Regions from separate parts of the Mesorhizobium sp. WSM4832 genome, predicted to be linked through region 4. Evidence: riboswitches for the same ligand, from Rfam matches in the RefSeq annotation. Region 4 holds a riboswitch; each other region holds the start of a gene.
What was found. Region 4 has a riboswitch for cobalamin ahead of metE (5-methyltetrahydropteroyltriglutamate--homocysteine S-methyltransferase). Riboswitches for the same ligand answer to the same signal wherever they lie in the genome.

Region 1: linked by a shared signal. The riboswitch ahead of AC0L2L_RS01860 (aromatic ring-hydroxylating oxygenase subunit alpha) and the one ahead of metE (5-methyltetrahydropteroyltriglutamate--homocysteine S-methyltransferase) in region 4 are both predicted to bind cobalamin.
Region 2: linked by a shared signal. The riboswitch ahead of AC0L2L_RS08235 (DUF1636 family protein) and the one ahead of metE (5-methyltetrahydropteroyltriglutamate--homocysteine S-methyltransferase) in region 4 are both predicted to bind cobalamin.
Region 3: linked by a shared signal. The riboswitch ahead of bluB (5,6-dimethylbenzimidazole synthase) and the one ahead of metE (5-methyltetrahydropteroyltriglutamate--homocysteine S-methyltransferase) in region 4 are both predicted to bind cobalamin.

What each region holds. Positions count from the first base shown of each region.
Region 1 covers NZ_JBVVQH010000001.1:389,202-394,557, reverse strand. Annotated here, with positions in the region: gene bglA (beta-galactosidase BglA) at 1-838, shown strand, start outside; gene AC0L2L_RS01875 (ABC transporter ATP-binding protein) at 873-1,985, shown strand; gene AC0L2L_RS01870 (DUF680 domain-containing protein) at 2,059-2,292, opposite strand; gene AC0L2L_RS01865 (DUF680 domain-containing protein) at 2,362-2,568, opposite strand; cobalamin riboswitch at 3,044-3,245, shown strand; gene AC0L2L_RS01860 (aromatic ring-hydroxylating oxygenase subunit alpha) at 3,354-4,601, shown strand; gene AC0L2L_RS01855 (FAD-binding oxidoreductase) at 4,621-5,356, shown strand, end outside.
Region 2 covers NZ_JBVVQH010000004.1:252,386-257,741, reverse strand. Annotated here, with positions in the region: gene cobN (cobaltochelatase subunit CobN) at 1-1,194, opposite strand, end outside; gene cobW (cobalamin biosynthesis protein CobW) at 1,212-2,264, opposite strand; gene AC0L2L_RS08235 (DUF1636 family protein) at 2,267-2,692, opposite strand; cobalamin riboswitch at 2,734-2,938, opposite strand; gene AC0L2L_RS08230 (winged helix-turn-helix domain-containing protein) at 2,966-4,165, opposite strand; gene AC0L2L_RS08225 (NADH-quinone oxidoreductase subunit A) at 4,500-4,865, shown strand; gene AC0L2L_RS08220 (NuoB/complex I 20 kDa subunit family protein) at 4,856-5,356, shown strand, end outside.
Region 3 covers NZ_JBVVQH010000007.1:237,460-242,815, forward strand. Annotated here, with positions in the region: gene dxs (1-deoxy-D-xylulose-5-phosphate synthase) at 1-242, opposite strand, end outside; gene AC0L2L_RS12825 (pirin family protein) at 371-1,291, opposite strand; gene AC0L2L_RS12830 (DUF2277 domain-containing protein) at 1,300-1,566, opposite strand; gene AC0L2L_RS12835 (exodeoxyribonuclease VII small subunit) at 1,611-1,862, opposite strand; gene AC0L2L_RS12840 (histone deacetylase family protein) at 1,866-2,792, opposite strand; cobalamin riboswitch at 2,907-3,085, shown strand; gene bluB (5,6-dimethylbenzimidazole synthase) at 3,128-3,859, shown strand; gene AC0L2L_RS12850 (hypothetical protein) at 3,875-4,858, opposite strand; gene AC0L2L_RS12855 (TetR/AcrR family transcriptional regulator) at 5,091-5,356, opposite strand, start outside.
Region 4 covers NZ_JBVVQH010000035.1:26,522-31,877, forward strand. Annotated here, with positions in the region: gene AC0L2L_RS32220 (prolyl oligopeptidase family serine peptidase) at 1-1,440, shown strand, start outside; partial or broken gene AC0L2L_RS32225 (cytochrome P450) at 2,320-2,523, shown strand; cobalamin riboswitch at 2,813-3,012, shown strand; gene metE (5-methyltetrahydropteroyltriglutamate--homocysteine S-methyltransferase) at 3,126-5,356, shown strand, end outside.

The DNA of each region.
Region 1 (5,356 bases), on a different contig from region 4:
GGCGCAGGCTGCCGTCGGCGAGGTCGGCGATTCACAACGCGGCCTTGAAGTGGTCGCCGCCTACACCGCCGACGGCAAGCGCGTGCATATGTGCTATTCCTTCGACTTCCTGGCGCCGGAGAAGATCAGCGCCGCGAAAGCGCGCGCGGTGCTGGAGGCTTTCGGCACGGTCGCCAGCGACGGCTGGTCGTGCTGGGCCTTCTCCAACCATGACGTGATGCGCGTGGCCTCGCGCTGGGCCGCCAACGAGGCCGATCCGACCGCCTATCTCAAGGTGATCTCGGCGCTGTTGATGTCGCTGCGCGGCTCGGTCTGCATCTATCAAGGCGAAGAGCTCGGCCTTGGCGAGGCGGAGCTGAAATTCGAAGACCTGCAAGACCCCTACGGCATCCGCTTCTGGCCGGAATTCAAGGGCCGCGACGGCTGCCGCACGCCGATGGTGTGGGAAGCCGCGGCCAAGAATGGCGGCTTCTCGACCGCCAAACCCTGGCTGCCGGTGCCGGGCAAGCACCTTTCGCAAGCCGTCAATGTGCAACAGGGCGATGCAAGCTCGCTGCTCGAGCATTACCGTCGCTTCCTCGCCTTCCGGCGCCAGCATCCGGCGCTGGCCAAGGGCGACATCGACTTTATCGAAAGCGATGGCGACACCGTCGCCTTCACTCGCCGCGAGGGCAACGAGCGGATCGTCTGCGCTTTCAACCTCGGCAGCAAGCCCGCCGTGGTCAATCTTGGCCAAGGCGCGCTGCAACCCTTGCCCGGACATGGCTTTTCGGGACAGACTGGCAGCGGGCCGGTCCGCCTCGGCGGATACGGCGCCTGGTTCGGGCGAATCGACTGAACTTGCAGACAGAGATTAACGGGAGGAGAAAATCATGGCCGATGTCACGCTCAACCAGGTGAAGAAATCATACGGCAACCTCAACATTCTCCACGGCATCGACCTCGACATCAAATCGGGCGAGTTCATCGTCTTTGTCGGGCCGTCGGGTTGCGGCAAGTCGACCTTGCTCAGGTCGATCGCCGGCCTTGAGGAGATCACCTCGGGCGAGCTGAAGATCGACGGCGAGGTGGTGAACGACGTGCCGCCGTCGAAGCGGGGCATCGCCATGGTGTTCCAGTCATACGCGCTCTATCCGCATATGACGGTCTACGACAACATGGCCTTCTCGATGAAGATCGGCAAGGAAAGCAAGGCGGAGATCGACAAGCGGGTGCGGCAGGCGGCCGAAATCCTGCAGCTGACCAAATATCTCGACCGCCTGCCCAAGGCGATGTCGGGCGGCCAGCGCCAGCGTGTCGCCATCGGCCGCGCCATCGTGCGCAACCCGAAAGTGTTCCTGTTCGACGAGCCGCTGTCGAACCTCGACGCAGCACTTCGCGTCGCCACCCGCATCGAGATCGCCAAGCTCAAGGAATCGATGCCGAACACGACGATGATCTACGTCACACACGACCAGGTCGAGGCGATGACGCTGGCGGACCGCATCGTGGTGCTGAAGGATGGCGTCGTCGAGCAGGTCGGCACGCCGATGGAGCTGTACAAACGGCCCGGGAACCTGTTTGTGGCCCAGTTCATCGGCTCGCCGGCCATGAACATATTGCCGGCCAAGATCGAGAAGGCCGGCAATCCGACCGTGGTCAGCCATGTCGGCGGCCGCAAGGCGACTGTGCCGATCGCGACGCCGGCTTCGGCAAGCGGTGCCGCGGTCAGCTTCGGCGTGCGGCCGGAGGATCTCGCGATCGCCACCGGCGCGGACTATCTGTTCGAAGGCAAGGTGGACTATATCGAGCAGCTTGGCGAGGTTCAGCTTGTCTATGTCGATATCGGCCGCACCGACCTGCCATTGGTGACCAAGCTGCCGGGCAATGTCGAGGTCAAGCGCGGCGAGACCCTGCGGCTCAACGCCGGCGCCGGCGATCTGCACATCTTCGACACGGACGGCCACTCCTTCACGCTGCATCGCGAGGAAGCGAAGGCGGCCTGAGCGCGCAAAGCGCCTGCCGCAACGAAGAAGCGGCGGCCATGGCCGCCGCTTCTATTTTAATCGCAGTCGGCTGTTAACGGTTGCCGAAGTGGTCGCGGTCTGCACCCTGCGGAGCCGACTTCTGCACGTCACGCGACGAGTTCAGCAGCTTGTAAACCGTCGAGTCGTCGCGGATCGACGAGGTGCGCGTGGTGTCGACGGCCGGAGCCGGCTGGTTGACGCCACTGTTGTTGTAATTGTCGCTGCCTGCAAAAGCAGCCGTGGAAACGGCCATCAGGGCCGCGGTGGCAAGAAGGATCTTCTTCATTTTCAGTACTCCTGAATTCCTGTCGGGCCAAGACGGCGGGCGCACCCGCCGCCGGTCCTGAATCGGCTGTTAGTTGTTGCCGAAGAGGTTGTGGTCGGCACCCGTCTTAACGGGGTTCTGCGCGGCCGGCTCCGCCTTGCGGACCGAGGCCGTGTAGGACGAGTCGACCGAAGCGGCCGCCTGGTTGCCTTCATTCGGGTTGTAATGGTCGCTACCAGCAAAGGCGTTGCCGGAAATTGCCAGAAGGGCCGCGGCAGTGAGAACAATCTTTTTCATTTTTGCTACTCCAGTATTTTTATTCAGTCCGTCTAGCGGCGTGTCTTGGGAATGAAATCGCGTCGTTCGGACAGCGCTGATTTGGGTGAGCCGACCGCCGGATTCCAATCACGAAGTTTTTCCGGCTGGACCATGAATCCACACCTTGAAATTGTCATAAGCATGCCTACGATCTATTTTTCTCTTTTTAATTCAATTATTTAGATGAATATGCCGCTTGGCTCACCGAGTGTGTCATAGCGACAGCGTTCACCCCCTATTGCACGCACCGTCAACAGAAACGAACCGTTCGGTTCGATTTTAGGATCTGCTAATAGTCACTTTTTGATACTGTTAACTATTTCCCCCCATTGCGACGGTCGATTCGACTGGCTCCGGGGCCAGGATTCAGACTGAAGCGAACTCACTTGCCGCCCGTGTCGCGCCGCATGGATGCGATGTCGCTTTCATGCCGACGGCGCTCTCTGCTCCGTGATTAGATCAGGCCATCTCAGGTGCCGCTGCGTCGTGACGGGGCGGAGAATTGGGAAGCCGGTCGAAATCCGGCGCTGCCCCCGCAACGGTGGTGGAGTGAAGTCGCAACGGGAGACCACTGGGCCTTGGCCTGGGAAGGTGTCGCGACCGCCCCGCAAGGGCAACTCCAGAGCCCGGAAACCAGCCAGGGACATTTTTGAACTCGACTGATCGCGGTGGGCGATCAAGGGGCGGATAGCGCATGCCGGTCAGTCGGCGGCAGCCGTTCTTCTCCATCTCCACCAGTTCAGTCCTTGACATGAGGACAGGACATGGACGCGCGCAACGACATGCTGAGGCTCCTGCAGAGCCGCAAGCCGGGCTACTCGCTGGAGCAGCCCTTCTATACAGACCCTGGCTTCTTCAAGCTCGACATGGAGCTCATCTGGTACCGCGACTGGCTGTTCATTGGCCATGACTGCGAGCTGCCTAAGCCGGGCAGCTTCGTCACCGTGCAGATCGGCGATTATCCGGTGGTTCTGGTGCGCGACCAGCAGGGCAAGATCAACGCCTTCCACAATTCCTGCCGGCATCGTGGCAGCCGGGTGTGCAACACCGACAAGGGCATGGCCGCCAAGCTGGTCTGCCCCTACCATCAGTGGACTTACGAGCTCGACGGCCGGCTGCTTTTTGCTCGCCAGATGGCCGAGGGGTTCGACAAGAGCCGGTTCGGACTGAAGCCGGTCGCCTGCGAAAGCGTCGGCGGCTACATTTTCATTTGCCTCGCCGGCGAGCCGGCCGGCTTCGCGCCGATGCGCGCCATGATCGAGCCGTATCTTCTGCCGCACCGCCTCAGCGAGGCGAAGATCGCTTTCGAGTCGACCATCATCGAGAAGGGCAACTGGAAGCTGGTCTGGGAGAACAACCGCGAGTGCTATCACTGCGCCGGCAATCATCCCGAACTCTGCAAGACTTTCCCGGAAGCACCCACGGTGACCGGCGTGCACGGTGCCGAAAGCGACCCGGAAATGCAGGCGCATTGGGCGAAATGCGAGGCGGCGGGCCTGCCCAGCCGCTTCCGCATCGATCCGGCTGGCCAGTATCGCGCCACCCGCGCGCCGCTGCTGCGCGATGCGGTGAGCTATACGATGAACGGCAAGCGCGCGGTCCGTAAGGATCTCTCGGCCAATGTCAGCGCCGACCGTATCGGCACGTTGATGCACTACCATTACCCGACGACGTGGAACCACATCCTCATCGACCACGCGGTCACCTTCCGCGTGCTGCCGATCAGCGCCACCGAAACCGCCGTGACGACCAAATGGCTGGTGCACAAGGACGCGGTCGAGGGCGTCGACTATGACCTCGCCGAGCTCACCCATGTCTGGACCGAGACCAACGACCAGGACCGCCGCATCGTCGAGGAGAACGCCTTCGGCATCCTGTCACCGGCCTACGAACCCGGTCCCTATTCGGAGCTGCACGAGGGCGGCGTCATCCAGTTCGTCGACTGGTACGCGTCCTTCATAGGACCGCGCCTTGGCGAGCGGGACCGGCCGACGCTGCGCAGCGTCGCCTGAGGGCTGGGAGATGAACGCCATGACCGAACTCGGCCTCTACCGCCATCTCGACGAGATGACGCCCTGGAACGACCGGCTGCAGGTGCTGGAGGTGATCGGCGTCAGCGACGAGGCGCCCGACGTGAAGACCTTTGCCTTCCGCTCCGACAACCAGACCTGGTTCCGCTACAGACCGGGCCAGTTCATCACGCTGGAATTGCCGACCGCCAACGGGCCGCTGATGCGCACCTATACGCTGTCGTCGTCGCCGTCGCGGCCATTCTCGCTCGCGGTGACGGTAAAGGCGCAGAGCGGCAGCATCGGCACACGCTGGATGTTCGACAATTTGAAGCCGGGGGCGCTCGTCAAAGCCTACGGGCCCGCGGGCGATTTCTCGCTGCACAGCCACCCGGCGGCAAAGTATCTGTTCATTTCGGCCGGTTCGGGCGTCACGCCGATGATGTCGATGCTGCGTTGGCTGAACGACTGCGCGCCGTGGACCGATGTCGGCTTCGTCAATTGCGCGCGGCGGCCCGAGGAGATCATCTTCCGCAGGGAGCTCGAATTGCTCGGCACCCGCATGCCCGGCCTCTCGCTCGGCTTCATGATCGAGGAGCGGTCGAGCCGCGAAGGCTGGTTCGGCCATATGGGCCGCATCGACGCCATCCGGCTGCCGCTGCTGGCGCCCGATTTCCGCGAGCGCGAGATCTTCTGCTGCGGTCCCGATCCTTTCATGCGCGCCGTGCGCCAGATGCTGGACGCTTCAGGCTTCGACA
Region 2 (5,356 bases), on a different contig from region 4:
GGCAAGGATACGGCCGTCGAGCTCGGGCAGGACGACATGCATGGCGAGATCGGCGGGCGCCAGGCCACGCTTGTTCTTTTCCCAAACCTCGCGCCTTGTCGTGGCGACAATCACCTGGAAGACCGGCACGCCGGCGCGGTCGAACACGGTCTCGGCGCCGGGTTCCGCTCCGGAGGCGAAGGCCGTGGCGGTGATGATGGCGGATGGGTTCAGTGAGGCGAGGGCGTTTTCGACGAAGGCCAGGGATGCTGGGTCCTTGAGGCTGGAGACGAAGATCGGGACCGGTGCCAAGCCTTCCGAGCGCAGCGCCTCCACCAGTGCGTCTATGGGCGCCACGTCGGCAGCAAGCAGCATCGAGCGGTAGAAGAGGATGGGGATGACCGGGGTGAGGTTGCCAGCGTCGCGTTCGGTCGCCCCCCTCTCTGTCCTGCCGGACATCTCCCCCTCAAGGGGGGAGATTGCTCTGTCGTTGACGGTTTCGCCAATCGCGGATGTTGCAGATGGCTCTTTTCCTGCAGATGAAGAAAAAGCGCCAGGCCCGGTGCCGGCCGATCTCCCCCCTTGCGGGGGAGATGTCCGGCAGGACAGAGGGGGGGGCGAAGGATCGCCAACGCTCGATAGGACTGGTTTTTCCACGACGCCCAACCCCGGCTCATAAAACCCGGCTTTCGGCACACCGACCGGCGCGGCCACGGCCGCATCCGACCCCGCCAGCCTCGCCAATCTTTGCACCAGCGCGCTCATATTGGCCGGGCCGCCTTCGCGGAAATAGCCGAGCAAGGCGTCCAACTCGGCGCGCGGCAGCGTCGAAGCTTCAATCAGGCGGTGGTCCTCGTCATGGCTTTCGCCGGGCAACAGCGCGAGCTCGATGCCGCGCTCGCGCGCCACCGCCGCCAGCTGGTCGCAGCCATAGCGCCACCAGTCATAACCACCGAGGATGCGGACCAGGATGACCCTGGCGTGGCGGGCGACGCTGTCGATCCACAGGTCGACCGACATCGGATGGCGGAGATCACGCAGTGCTGCGAGCCGCATCGAGGGCAGTCGTCCGGCGTCGGCTTTCCAGGCGGCGGCCAGTCCGGCGAGGTCGCTGTCGGTGAAGGACAGCGCCACGATATCCGCAGGCGTCTGCCTGAGATCGATCGGCTCGGCGAGATCGTCGAGCGAAGCGGATGTCGTGGTGAGGATATGCATCGTTGTTCGTGTTGGCCTCAGCCTGCAAGGATACGTTCGATCGCGGGGCGGTTCAGCCCCTTGAGGCCGATGACGACGAGCCGCGAGCGGCGGTCGTCCTCAGCCGCCCAGGCGCGGTCGTAATAGTGGTTGACGCGGGGGCCGACGGCCTGCAGCAGAAGCCGCATCGGCTTGCCGCCGACTTCGACGAAACCTTTGACGCGCAACACGTTTTCCTGCTCGGCCGCGGTGGCGACGCGCTTTGCCAGTTCGTCCGGGTTCGAGATCGACGGGATGTCGATGACGAAGGAATCGAAATCGTCATGCTCGTGGTCGAGCTCGTTGTCATGGTGGGTCTTGCGGTTCTCGATGTCGTCCTCGACGGCGAGCCCGAGGCCGAGCAGCACGGATGGATCGACCTTTCCCTGGGTGGTCGGCACGACCTTGACCGCGCGCGCCACATGCTTACCGATGACGGCGTTGGCGCGAGCCGAGCCCGCCGCGTCCATCAGGTCGCTCTTCGACAGGATGATCAGGTCGGCGCAGGCGATCTGGTCCTCGAACACCTCCTCGACCGGATCGTCATGGTCGAGCGAGCCGTCCGCGGCGCGCTGGGCCTGCAGCGCATCCATGTCGGAGGCGACGCGGCCGTCGGCCAGCGCCGGGCCGTCGACCACGGCGATGACACCGTCGACCGTGACGCGGCTCTTCACCGTCGGCCACTGGAAGGCCTGGACGAGCGGCTTCGGCAGGGCCAGACCCGAGGTCTCGATCAGGATGTGGTCGACCCTCGGCGTGCGCGACAGGATCTGGTCGAGCGCCGGTACGAAGTCGTCGGCGACCGTGCAGCAGATGCAGCCATTGGCAAGCTCGACGATGTTTTCCTCCGGGCAGGCGTCGACGCCGCAGCTTTTCAGGATCTCGCCGTCGATGCCGACGTCGCCGAACTCGTTGACGATGATGGCTAGCCGCTTGCCCTTGGCGTTTTCGAGCAGGTTACGGATCAGCGTCGTCTTGCCGGCGCCGAGGAAGCCGGTGACGACGGTACAGGGAACACGGGAGAGGTTGGCGGACGAATCTGGCGCGGTCATGGTCAGTCCTTCAGCAGGTCGAGGGGAGGGATACGGGCAACGAGGCCGCGCTTGAGGGATTCAGGCCGGCCGCGCCACGGGATGAGGCCATCGGTCGAGGTGGCGAAGAGTTTTGCGCCGGCGACGAGGTCTGGGCCGCTGGTCGCCTCCAGATCGCCGAAGACATAGCTCCAGCAGCCGTCGCGCAGAAGCGCCGCGCTCAGGCGGCGCTTGCAATTGCCGAGGCATTCTACCGTGCGGATGCGGATGTTTTCGCCCGAGGCGGCGCGGCGCGTGCCTTCGGCCAGCAGGGCACCGGCGCGCGGGTGCGCGTCCGAGCCGGTCTCGTCGCGGCATGACGAGCAGACGATGACGGTCACGCCGGCCAGCGGGTCGGGCTCGGTTGAAATATCCGCATTGTTTGCCGGAAAACTGCCGTTGCTGTCCAAAACCAGGGCTCCTTGCCCGGAAAACCCGCCGGGCATTCGGATACTTTAAGTCTCAGACGGCAGGTCTCCTGGCTCGCGAGTCGTCGCCTTGAATGCCGCCTTCCCGGGAACATCCCAGTGGTTTTCGGCCGAGGCTCGTCGCTTACAGTTGCGGGGACAGCCGCGGATTTGGGCATTCTTGCCCGCACCGCATTCCCTCTTGGCTCCTCCCTTTGCCGGGAGAAGACCGTCTGCTGCGGATTTAGGCTTACGGCTGGGTGCCTGTCAACGCGGCTACGACATCTCGATGTCGGCCAGCGCTGGACCAAGGTCGCCGGCCGGCGTGACTTCGATCGCCTCCAGGCCGAGCCATGCCTGCATCTGCTTCAACTCGTCGAAGAGCTGGGCGGCTGTCTCAGGCGGCGCGCCGCCCTCGGCATAGGCGGCATGGACGCGCAGCACGCTCGCCGGCCGATCGGCCCTGAGATCGACGCGCGCGACGATCCGGTCGCCGAGCAGGAACGGCAGCACATAGTAGCCATACTGGCGCTTTGCGGCCGGCGTGTAGATCTCTATGCGATAGCGGAAGTCGAAGAGTTTCTCCGTTCGGGTGCGTTCGAAGACGACCGGATCGAAGGGCGCGAGCAGGGCGCGTGCCTCGATACGGCGCGGGATGCGCGCGTCCTTGTGGAGATAGGCGGTCTTGTCCCAACCTTCGACGCGCACCGGCAGCAATTCGCCCGTTTCGACCAATTCCTCGATGCGGTCCTTCGTATCGCCGGGCGCCAAGCGGAAATAGTCGCGCAGGTCGCCATAAGTCGCGATGCCATGGGCGCGGGCGGAAATGCGCAGCAATTCGCGATGCGCGTCCTCGACCGATGGCACGGGCAGATCGAGCACCGCCTGCGGCAAAACGCGCTCGGGCAGGTCGTAATAGCGTTCGAAGCCGCGCCGGTGGGCGGTGGTGATGCGGCCGGCCCAAAACAGCCATTCAAAGGCGTGCTTGGCCTCGCTCCAGCCCCACCAGCCGCCATTGCCCTTATGGCCTTCGATATCGGAGGCGGCGATCGGCCCGCGTTCGGCGACCTGCGCATAGATCTCGTCGATCATCTCCTTGCGTTCACGACCCCATTTCGCGAGACCGAGATACATCTCGTCGCCCTGCTCGGCGCGCTGCATGCGCCAGCGCATCAGGGGATAGGTCCCGACGGGCAGGAAAGACGCCTCATGCGCCCAATATTCAAAGACGGTGCGCTTGCGCGTGACCGCGGCGTTATCGAGCAGCGCAAGCGGGTAGGGGCCGAGGCGCGAATAGAGCGGCATATAATGAGCGCGCACCACGGCGCTTACGGAGTCGATCTGCAATAGACCGGTTCGCGAAAGCACGCGCGCAAGGTGGCGGCGATCCGGAACTCCACCGGGCCGGGGGTCGTTAAACCCCTGGGCGCCGAGCGCGATGCGCCTGGCCATGGCGAGCGAGATTTTCTCCTTCATCAAGGTGCCTTTGCCCCGATCATTTGTTGGCTTTTCAGCCGGTGATTCCGGCGATGCTAGCAGGCAAATGGCGGGAGATGTGTCAGGAGAGAAAAGTGGAGTAAAAAATGAAGGGAATCAAACAGGAGCGGATGAGACCAGTTTCTTCCGATATGGCGTCCAAGGCCGGATTTTGAACAAGGTTTGACTTGCGTCACCGAAACCGCTGCGCTAACCCTCGCCGCGTTGCAGCATAGGCCCCCTAAAACGGTTCAGCGGTTAAACTGTCACGCTTCCGCATTAGAGTTCGTTGCTGTAATCAAAGTGAACTGCCCCGCCGAAGGAAAGTCGCCGCATGAGCGCACTCCTGAGTTCCTATCTGCCCATCGTCCTGTTCATCGCCGTGGCGATGGTCGTTGGTCTGGCGCTTATCGTCGCCCCCTTCCTGGTGGCCTACCGCAATCCCGACCCGGAAAAGCTTTCCGCTTACGAATGCGGGTTCAACTCGTTCGACGACGCCCGCATGAAATTCGACATCCGCTTCTATCTGGTGTCGATCCTGTTCATCATCTTCGATCTCGAGGTCGCCTTCCTGTTTCCATGGGCGGTGTCCTTCTCCAAGCTCGGCATGCTTGGCTTCTGGTCAATGATGGTGTTCCTGGCGGTGCTGACCATCGGCTTTGCCTATGAATGGAAAAAAGGAGCGCTGGAATGGGATTGAACGATAGTTCAGGCACCCTCGTCGCGCCGAAGCCCAAGGGCATCATCGACCCCAACACCGGCAGGCCGGTGGGGCAGGACGATCCCTTCTTCCTTGAAATCAACAATGAACTGGCCGACAAGGGTTTCCTTGTCACCTCGACCGAAGCGCTCATCACCTGGGCGCGCAGCGGCTCGCTGATGTTCATGACCTTCGGCCTTGCCTGCTGCGCGGTCGAGATGATCCACACCTCGATGCCGCGTTACGACTCGGAGCGTTTCGGCGTCGCGCCGCGCGCGTCCCCGCGCCAGTCCGACATCATGATCGTGGCCGGCACGCTGACCAACAAGATGGCGCCGGCGCTGCGCAAGGTCTACGACCAGATGCCCGAGCCGCGCTACGTCATCTCGATGGGCTCGTGCGCCAATGGCGGCGGCTACTACCACTATTCCTATTCGGTGGTGCGCGGCTGCGACCGCGTCGTGCCGGTCGACATCTATGTGCCCGGCTGC
Region 3 (5,356 bases), on a different contig from region 4:
GGGTAGGCCTGGTGGCCGACATCCCAGATCAGCCGGTCCTGCGGCGTGTTGAAGACGTAGTGCAACGCAACGGTCAATTCGACCACGCCGAGGCCGGCGCCGAGGTGGCCGCCAGTCTGCGACACGGCGTCGATCAGTTCGGCGCGCAGCTCCGCGGCAAGCTGCGGCAGCGCGCCCTCGTCAAGCGTCCGCAAATCCGCCGGAATGCGGACCTTGTCGAGCAGCGGCGTGTCTGGCTTCACTCGGGCGCGTCCTGCCTCAATCGATCGAACACGGCGCTACCAGCGAATTGCGCCATAATCATGCGCGGGAATAGGCCGCCGGCAGGCGAATGTAAATGCGCGTCAGTGACGCGCAGCCTTCGCCCACCTTAACCTTCGGGCAGCGGGATGAACTCTTCCTCATCGCCAGGAACGATATCGAAGCGGCCTGTCTTCCATTCCTGCTTGGCCTGCTCGATACGTTCTTTCGAGGACGCGACGAAATTCCACCAGATGTAGCGCTTGGAGCCCAGCGAGGCGCCGCCGAACAGCATGAAATGCGCGCCGCGCTCGGAGGAAACGACGATTTCCTCGCCCGGCTTGAACACCAGAAGCCGCTCGGCCGGGAAAACATCGCCGGCGATCGAGACGTCGCCGTCCAGCGTGTAGATGGCGCGCTCCTCGGCATCGGCCGGGATTTTCAGGCTGGCACCCGATGCCAGGCGCAGGTCGGCGTAAAGCGTGTCCGAGGCGGTCGCGACCGGCGAGCGCAGCCCCGAAAACTCGCCGATGACGACGCGGCCGCTAACGCCGTCGGCATCGATCTCGGGCAAGCGGGCCACCGACGTGTTGGCGAACACCGGGGCGACTTCTTCCTTGCCGTCCGGCAGCGCGAGCCAGGTCTGCAGGCCGGAGACCGACATCGGCGCGCCGCGCAACTCTTCCGGCGTGCGCTCGGAGTGAACGATGCCGCGGCCGGCGGTCATCAAATTCACGTCGCCCGGCGCGATCACCATTTCGGTGCCGAGCGAGTCGCGATGCCTGATCCTGCCGTCGAACAGATAGGTGACGGTGGACAGCCCGATATGCGGATGCGGGCGCACGTCGAGCGCGTGGCCGGCGCGCAGGATGGCAGGGCCCATGCGGTCGAAGAAGATGAACGGCCCGACCAGACGGCGTTTCGCCGTCGGCAGGGCGCGGCGTACCTCGAAACCGCCGATATCCTTGGCGTTGGGGATGACCATCAACTCGATCTGATCGCAGGCGAAGGCGTCACCGGGTTCGGGATCGTTTCCTGGAAAGAAGCTCATGTTGTCCCTTAGGCGAAGCGCAGCGCCGACCTGGCTTTCGCCTTGGCCGCCACTTCCTCGCGATTGCGTGGTTCCTGTGTCGTTTCAAGCGAATCCAGCAACTCGCGCGCCGCGGCGGCAATCGCCTCGACAGCATGGTGGAAGGCATGCTCGTTGCGTTTGGACGGCTTGGTCGAGCCGCTCAGCTTACGGACGAACTGAAGCGCGGCGTCATGCACTTCGTCATTGGTCGCCGGCGGTTCGAAATTGGCCAAGGTCTTGATGTTGCGGCACATGGCTTGAACTCCTTACCTGCTTTCTCTGCCCCACCCTTTGTCAACTATTCCGCGTCGAGCGGTTCCGTTCCAACCGGCTTGCCGTCGCGCGACAGCCTGATCTTCTCGACCTTGTCCTCGGCCGCCTTCAGCAGCCGGTCGCAATGGGCCTTGAGCGCTTCGCCGCGCTCATAGATCTTGATTGACTGGTCGAGCGGGACGTCGCCGCGCTCCAGATCGTCGACGATCTTCTCCAGCGCGTCGAGCGCCTGTTCGAAGCTCATCGCCTTGACGTCCTCATTGCCTTCGACAGCCATGCTTTATCCCTTCATCAGCCGCCCGACATGGGCGGCGACCGAAAATGCCAGTCCCTGCAGATCGTAGCCGCCTTCCAGCAGGCTGACGAGCCTATTGCGGCTGTGGCGGCCGGCGCGCTCCATCAGCTGGCCGGTCGCCCAGTCGAAATCATCCTCGGTCAGGTTGATCTCGGCGAGCGGGTCGCGGTGGTGCGCGTCGAAGCCGGCGGAAATGATGATCAGGTCCGGCGCGAACGCATCGATGGACGGCAGCACGCGCGACAGGAAGGCGTCGCGGAACAGATCGCTGCCGGTCTGCGGCGCGAGCGGGGCGTTGACGATGTTGCCGGCGCCGGTTTCGCTCTTCGCCCCGGTGCCCGGGTAAAGCGGCATCTGGTGCGTCGAGCAGTAGAGCACCGACGGATCGTCCCAGAAAATGTCCTGCGTGCCGTTGCCGTGGTGGACGTCCCAGTCGACGATGGCGACGCGTTCGGCCTGATGCTTCTTCTGCGCATAGCGGGCGGCGATGGCCGCCGTATTGAACAGGCAAAAACCCATTGCCGTCGCCTTTTCGGCATGGTGGCCGGGCGGGCGGGCGGCGACGAAGGCATTGGCGGCGCGGCCCTCGAAGACGTCGTCTACCGCCGCATTGGCGCCGCCGATCGCCGTCACCGCGGCCTGCCAGCTCTTCGGGCTGGCGCTGGTGTCAGCATCGATCGAGGCGATGCCGCTCTGAGGGATCGCCGCTCGCACGCGTTCGACGAAGTCCTCGGGATGCGCGTAAAGGATAGTCGCCTCGTCACCTTCCGGCGCCTTGACGCGGTCGAGCGCCGAAAAAGCCTCGTCGTCCAGCACGCGTTCGATGGCGCGCAGGCGATCGGGCCGCTCGGGGTGGCCGGGCGGCGTGATGTGTTCCAGGAAGATCGGGTGCGTGTAGAGACGGGTGGCCATGGCGCCTAATCTAGGCACCCGCGACGTGGATGACCATGTTTGGAAGCCGAATGGCTGGGGAAAATTGCGCCTTGCCATGTCGCCCGCGCCATTGGCGCTGCCCAAGCTTCGCGGTAAGGTCGCCTCGCTGCCTGGTGCCCGCGACGCGGGAGAATCGGGAACACGGTTGAACTCCGTGGCGTGCCCAACGCTGTGAGGGGGACCGCGCCGGCAAAGCCACTGTCGATGACGGGAAGGCGCCGGATGCGGGACGATCCCGAGCCAGAAGACCGGCCTGGCAGACATGGTCATCCGCTTGGTCAGGCGGGTGACTGCTTGTCGCAAGGGGAAAAGCGATGACGGCAGCAGCGATCGCCGCAAGCGGCGATGACTTTGACCAATTTGCGCGCGACGCCGTCTACCGGGCGATGTTCACCAGGCGCGACGTGCGCAGCCATTTTATCCCGGACGATCTCGATGACGGTGTGCTGGCGCGCTTGCTCACCGCCGCCCACCATGCGCCGTCGGTCGGCTATATGCAGCCGTGGAACTTCATCGTCATTCGCGATGCAGCAAGGCGGCGGCAGGTGCGCGACCTGTTCCTCGCCGCGCGCGAGCAGGAACTGCCGGCGATCGAGGCGGAGCGGCAGGCGCTCTACCGCAAGCTCAAGCTCGAAGGCATCTGCGAAGCTGCTCTCAATCTGTGCATCACCTGCGACCGGCAGCGATCAAAGGACTCGCCGCTGGGGCGCTGGCACAATCCGGAAATGGACCTCTACAGCACCGTCTGCGCCGTGCAGAATTTCTGGCTGGCGGCGCGAGCCGAAGGCGTCGGCGTCGGCTGGGTCAGCATCATCGAAACCGAAGCGCTCAAGCAGCTTCTGTCAATTCCAGAACATGTCACGCCGATCGCCTATCTCTGCGTCGGCCGCGTTTCGGCCTTCGCGCCGAGGCCGGACCTCGAAGCGCATGGCTGGGGCAAGCGCCTGCCGCTGCCGGAACTGGTGATGAGCGAGACGTTTCGCGGCGCCGGCGAAGCGCCGCTCAAATCGGCGATAGCAAGGCTTGGCTGTCCGCCAAAGCCCTGATCGGCCGGCCGCTGATCAAGCGGCCCGGGGCGTATCCCAGCGCGAGCCGCCACCGACGGAGCCCAGCGCCTTGTCGCGCAGTTCCCTGAACTTCGAGGATGCCTCGGCCAGCCGGCCGTCCCATTCGGGGTTGGGGACCTGGCCCTCGATGGCTTCGAAATAGACCTGCATCAGGGAGGCGATCGCAAAAGGCTCGATGAAGGCTGCCTTGAAGGCCCAGGCAAAGACGATTGCCAGCACGAAAGCCCAGCCGGCAAGCTGACCCGGCATGACCCAAAGGATCGCGGCGGCAGGCGCCAGCATCAACAGGAAGATGACGAAGGACACGCCCCACATGATCACCGCCAGCCAGACGGCATTCTTGACCATGTGCTTGCCGTTCTGCGCGTAAAGCACGACGCCTTGCCGCGCCGTCTCGAAAGGCGAGCTCGAATTGATGCGGATGTTGTAACCGAGGATGATCTCGTCGACATAGGTCAGCGACAGGCGGATGACGGTGTTGATGAAGCTGACCAGCCCGCTCAGGCCCGGAATGGGCAGGAAGGCGGCGATGCCGCCGATCAGGCCGGTGATGGCGCGGATGGCGCCCTTGACCAACTGGTCGACGACGAAAAGGATGTTGGCCTCGGCGAAACGCTGGGTCACCACTTCCTTCGCGTAGGCGATCTGGCCCTGGCCGTCGGGAACGTCACGGCCGTCGATCAAATGCACCATGACGGCGATATGGCCGGCCTTGAGCACGTAGAGGATGTATTCGCGGATCCAGTAGACGGCGATCGAGACGACGCCGAAGCCGACCACGCCGCCCCAGAGCGCAAATGACGTCGGGCCGTCAGGATCGGTCGAGATGTGGCCGACGCCGTAGCCGACGCTGGCGCCCGTGCCGGTCGCCATGATGTAGGCGATCGTGATGCCGAAATAGACGATCATGCGAAAGACGATGAACGGCCATGTCCGCATCATGATGGACACCGACCTGGCGATGCTGAAGTCCCACATGCCCCGACTCTCCAACCCTCGCGCATGACCCCGAAAATCGGAATCGATTTTCGGAGAAGGATCATGCGCTGAATCAAGTTTTTACAGCGTCCTTTGCGCGTTCAAAGAACGCGCGGTGCTATAGTAGGTGGCGCAGAAGGATGCGCTCGCCCCATTGATTGTCAATCGCGGCAGGGTTGCGCTGGCCCGAAACCGGTGCACAACGCGGTGGCTTGGTTACCCAAGCGTGCCCTCAAAGCTTCTTTCGCAAGCCTTCGAGCAGTTGCTTGAACGCCGCGATCGCCTTCTTCGACGTCGCTTCGGGATCTTTCGAATTGGCGATGCGCTGCGCGGCCTGGCTGCTGGCGCCGTTGATAAGCCGCGCGGCGGTCTCGGGATCGAAATCGGGAACGACGACGCCTTCCTCCTGCAGCCTGGTCAGATGATCCGTCATTGACGCGGTGCAGGCGTTGGCGTTCGGCCACTGCGCCGGATCGCCGAGCACGGCCGGGCCGTCGC
Region 4 (5,356 bases):
CATCTGGACCGTACCGCCGAGAGCGAGCGCCTGTGGTTCGTCGAGCAGTTGGCCTGGCTCGAGAAGAAAGTCCGCATTGGTGATAGGAGCGGGCCGAAGACAGAGATCGACCTTCCCAAGGACGCCAGGTGGGCTAACTTCGGCGATTGGCTGGTGGTAAAGCCGCGCAAAGCATGGACGGTTGCTGGCACAACCTATTGCGCCGACGCGCTGATCGGCATTTCGCTTTCCGCTTTCCTGGCTGGCGAGCGCCGTTTTAGTACCCTGTTTGAACCAGCCCAGAGGCGCTCCCTGCGGTCATTCTTCTGGAATGACAGGAAGCTCATTATCGGCTACCTGGCGAACCTCGCTCCGCGTTTCGAGGTGTTCACCCCAGGCCCGCAGGAATGGACACGCCGAGCCCTGGACACAGTGCCCGCGCAAGGGGCCGTTGGGCTCTGGTCACTCGATGCGGCAGTTCACGAGACCAATGGAGAGGTCGTCGTTTCGGCTCAGGACCCGATCACGCCGCGGCAGCTTTTCCTATTCGATCTCAATGCCGCGCCGCCGATCGGTGCTCCAGTGATCCTGAAGCGCAACCCGGAGACTTTCGACGCATCCGGACTGGTGGTCACGCGCCACGAGGCAGTCTCGATCGATCAGGAGATGATCCCCTATACGCAGGTTGGTCCGGCGAACGGGAACGGAGATGCCCCGGTTCACCTTTCCGCCTATGGCGGGTTCGGCATATCGCTCCTGCCCTGCTACTACTCCTCGCTCGGCAAGCTGTGGCTCGAGCGCGGCGGCACGTGTGTGGTGGCGAACATCCGCGGCGGCGGCGAGTTCGGCACCTGCTGGCACGATGCCGGGCGCAGGGAGGGCAAGCGTCTCGCCCATGACGATTTCGCCGCCGTTGCCGCCGATCTCGTGCGAAGGGGCATCACGCTGCCGAGGCGGATTGCCGCCGAGGGCGGCTCAAATGGCGGCCTGCTGATCGCCAACATGCTTACCCGCTATCCTGAGCACTTCGGCGCGCTGTTCTGCATGGTTCCACTTATCGACATGCGCCGCTACACCAAACTCCTGGCGGGCGCGAGCTGGATCGACGAATATGGCGATCCCGACAAGGCTGACGATTGGGCTTTCCTGAAGGAAATCTCGGCCTATCACACTGCCACGCCGGGACAGCCCTATCCGCCTATTCTGCTCGCCACCATGAGACGCGACGACCGCGTCCACCCGGGCCATGCGCGTAAGATGGCCGCCAAACTGCAAGCTCTTGGCTATCCCGCTTACTTCTACGAGGCCAGCGCCGGCGGGCACAGCTACGGCAAGGACAATCGCGAGCAAGCCGCACTCATCAGTCTTGGCACCAATTTCCTTCGCAGCGCGATCGGGTGGCATGCCGATGGCTTCAATAAAGGACCGGGCGCTCGACAAGGGCGAACTTCGGATGACTGAGTACAGGTCGAGGACTGCGACAAAGGTGCAAATCATGCGAGTACAGTTTGCACAAATGCGCGCTAGCGCTTTGTCGATCTCAATCAATCGACGGGGCTATTCACACCACAGTGTAAAATTCTGAAGAGCAAGGAAAAATATCATGGCAACAAAGCGGATGAATGTGGCGCGGGGAGTAGCAGCGGCCGTCGTCCTGATGCTGCTGGCACAGCAGGCAATCGCGATTCCAAAAGCCCCCTGCGCGTCTTACCCTCCCCCTCCACCTCCCCCTTATTGCTCGCGCCCGTCTACGACACCGATCTGCGAGCCAAGCTCTGGGCAGTTCCGCCTGAGCGCCTCGGGGGCATATTCGGGCTACGTTAATACCGTGCCTATCCCGCTTACTTCTATGGGATCAGCGCAGGCGGGCACAGCTACGGCAAGGACAATCCCGAGCTCGCCACATTCATCGCCTTGGGCGACGATTTCCTTGCCAGCGCGATCGGCTGGCACGCCGATAGCGTTCATTAACGACCCACAGCTCGACAAGGCGAACTTCGAAGAAGCGAGTCCGGGTCTTTAATCCGTGAGAGTGCTGCAAACAATGCGCGCAATATTTGCGAAGAATGCGCCAGTTCTCTGAGAGAGCTATCAGCACAGCAGAACTATTCACAGCGAAGTCTAACGATGAAGGAAACAACATTATCGCAACAAACCAATGAACGTATCGCGGGGAGTCACAGCGGGCGTCGTCCTGTTGCTGGTAGGCAGCAAGCCGTTGCGGTAGACCTTCCGGAACGACCCGCGGGAGGGTGCCTCGATTGAATCCGCCGTGGCAGATCCGCCTGCGGGCGTGCGGGCGATCACTAAAGATCGGGCTACGTCAACGCGTGCCCGGCAGGTTCACCGGGGTGGCTGGTCGCGCGCGCGGGTGGCGAGCACGACCGGTTACGCACGATCGTGGGGCCTTCAAGAACCGCAGGGTGAAGCTGCTCGCGCAGCAGTGTCGAGGCGATCGCTGCGCAGTTGGTCGAGACGCTGGCGGCCCAGCCCCAGCCCGCCGACCTTCGGCGCCACCTCTCCTTCCCGCTTCCGCTCATCGTCTTCGGGGGCCGGTGAGCGAATGCGCGAGCACGCTGAGCGAGCCGAGCGGGAACACGCTATTGGAATTCCCGGCGGACCGTGACGACCTGGCCCGACTTGACACTTTGAGCCCGGGGACCTCGATCTGATCCGGCGTCGCCGATGGGGATAAGGACCTCTCCGAGCCTGCGCCGATGAGAAACCGCATCGTATGCGGCTTTGGGCGAAAGAGACCGATCAGCGCATGGGCGTAATTCGCATAATCACATAAACATCTCGTTATATGTATTGACAGGGAGCGAAGCTGCTGTGATTGTGCGCGTGTCATGGTTCTCCGCGCGGCACTGCCGTAGCGGAGCTAAGAGGGAAGCCGGTGGGATGCCGGCGCTGCCCCCGCAACTGTTAGCGGCGAGCCAAGCCCATTGATGTCACTGAGGCGAACGGCCTCGGGAAGACGGGCAGAGGCTTTGACCCGCGAGCCAGGAGACCTGCCACGACGAACAACGTCCACGGGCGGGGTGTCTGGTGGTCGCGCTAGCTCGGCTTTGTGCCGCCTACTCGCGCGTTCCTTGTCCCCGCCCCAACCATCGGGGTATGGCATGACTGTCTCTCAACGAATTCCTGTGGCAACGCTCGGCGTGCCTCGCATCGGTCGACGGCGGGAACTGAAATTCGCGCTTGAAAGCTACTGGTCCGGAAAATCTCCCGCTGCCGACCTGCTCGCGACGGCGAAGACGCTACGCGCCGTTAGCTGGAGGGAGCAGCACGATCGCAGCGTGTCGAAAATCCCGTCCAACGATTTCTCGCTTTATGACCATGTGCTCGACACAGTCGCCATGGTTGGCGCGGTGCCGGCACGATACGCCTGGACTGACGGCGAGGTCCCACTCGATATCTATTTCGCCATGGCGCGCGGCAATCAAGGTCGGGAGGTGGATTGTGGACATGCCGGTGACGAGCATGTGGCCAATGGGCATGGCCTTGCCGCGATGGAAATGACCAAATGGTTCGACACCAACTATCACTACATTGTGCCGGAACTCACGGACGATCAGAGCTTTGCCCTCTCGTCGGCGAAACCGGTCGTTCATTTCCTCGAGGCCAAGGCGCTCGGCATCCATACTCGCCCGGTCCTGCTTGGACCGGTTACCTTTCTCAAGTTGGCGAAGTCACCTGAGGAAGGTTTCAACCCTATCGCGCTCCTGCCACGGCTGCTGCCCGTCTATGAGGAGCTCCTGCAGAGGCTGACGCTCGCGGGAGCCGATTGGGTGCAGATCGATGAGCCGGCGCTCGTGCTCGATCTGATTCCCAACGAACGGGATGCGCTCCAATTAGCCTACTCCCGGCTGTCGAAAGCAGCACCCGAGTTGAAGATCATGGTCGCTACCTATTTCGGATCGCTGGGAGACAATCTCGAGACCGCAATTTCTCTGCCCGTGGCGGGACTGCACGTCGATCTCGTGCGCGCTCCAGAGCAGTTGGAGACGGTCGGCCGCCTCGCGCAGAAAGAACTTGTGCTCTCGCTCGGACTGATCGACGGCCGCAATGTCTGGCGAGCGAACCTGCCTGCCATATTTGACCGCATCAAGCCGATCGTCGCCGGCTGGCCGCTGGAGCGCGTGGAGATCGCCCCGTCCTGCTCGATGCTGCATGTGCCGATCGACCTGGACATGGAAACGGCCCTCGATGCCGATGTGAAGTCGTGGCTGGCCTTCGCGGCGCAAAAGACCGGCGAGCTGGTCGTGCTCGCCCGTGCCCTGGCCGAAGGCCAGGACGCGGTCGCCGCCGAACTGGAGGCATCAGCTGAGGCTGCTGCCGTTCGCTCGACATCCGCGAAGGTGCATGATCCGCTCGTCGAAGGCCGGGTCGCCAGCATCAAGGTCGGCATGACGCGCCGCAAGAGCGCATTCGCCGTGCGCTCCAAGCTTCAGGCCGACACATTTGGCTTGCCTTCCTTCCCCACCACGACCATCGGCTCCTTCCCGCAAACAGCCGAGGTTCGCAAGGCGCGGGCAGCTCATGCCAAAGGCGAGCTGAGTTACGTCGACTACGAGGCGTTCCTGCAGAAAGAGATAAAAGCCGCCATTCGATGGCAAGAAGAGATCGGACTCGATGTGCTGGTCCACGGCGAATTCGAGCGCAACGATATGGTGCAGTATTTCGCCGAGCAGCTCTGCGGCTTCGCCTTCACACAACACGGATGGGTGCAGAGCTATGGCTCACGCTTTGTGCGACCCCCGATCATCATTGGCGATGTGTCGCGACGAAATCCGATGACACTACACTGGTGGCGATATGCCCAGTCGCTGACGCTAAAGCCGGTGAAGGGCATGCTTACCGGCCCGGTGACGATCCTCAACTGGTCCTTCGTCCGAGACGACCTTCCGCGCTCAGCCGTCTGCCGCCAGGTCGCGCTTGCCATTCGCGATGAAGTGAGCGACCTCGAAAAGGCCGGCGCCAGGATGATCCAGATCGACGAAGCCGCACTGCGCGAGGGCTTGCCGCTTCGTGAGGCCGACTGGGAGACCTATCTCGACTGGGCCGTCGAATGTTTCAGGCTGGCTTCAACGGCCGTCGGCGATGCGACCCAGATCCACACCCATATGTGCTACTCCGAGTTCGGTGACATCGTGGACGCGATTGCCGCAATGGATGCCGACGTGATCTCCATTGAAACCTCGCGCTCGCAGATGGAACTGCTCGATACGCTTCGAACCTTCAAGTATCCGAACGACATCGGTCCTGGCGTCTATGACATTCACTCGCCGCGGGTCCCGGAGGTGGGCGAGATTTCCAACCTCATTATGCTTGCGCGCGATCGATTGTTGGATGGCCAACTATGGGTGAATCCCGA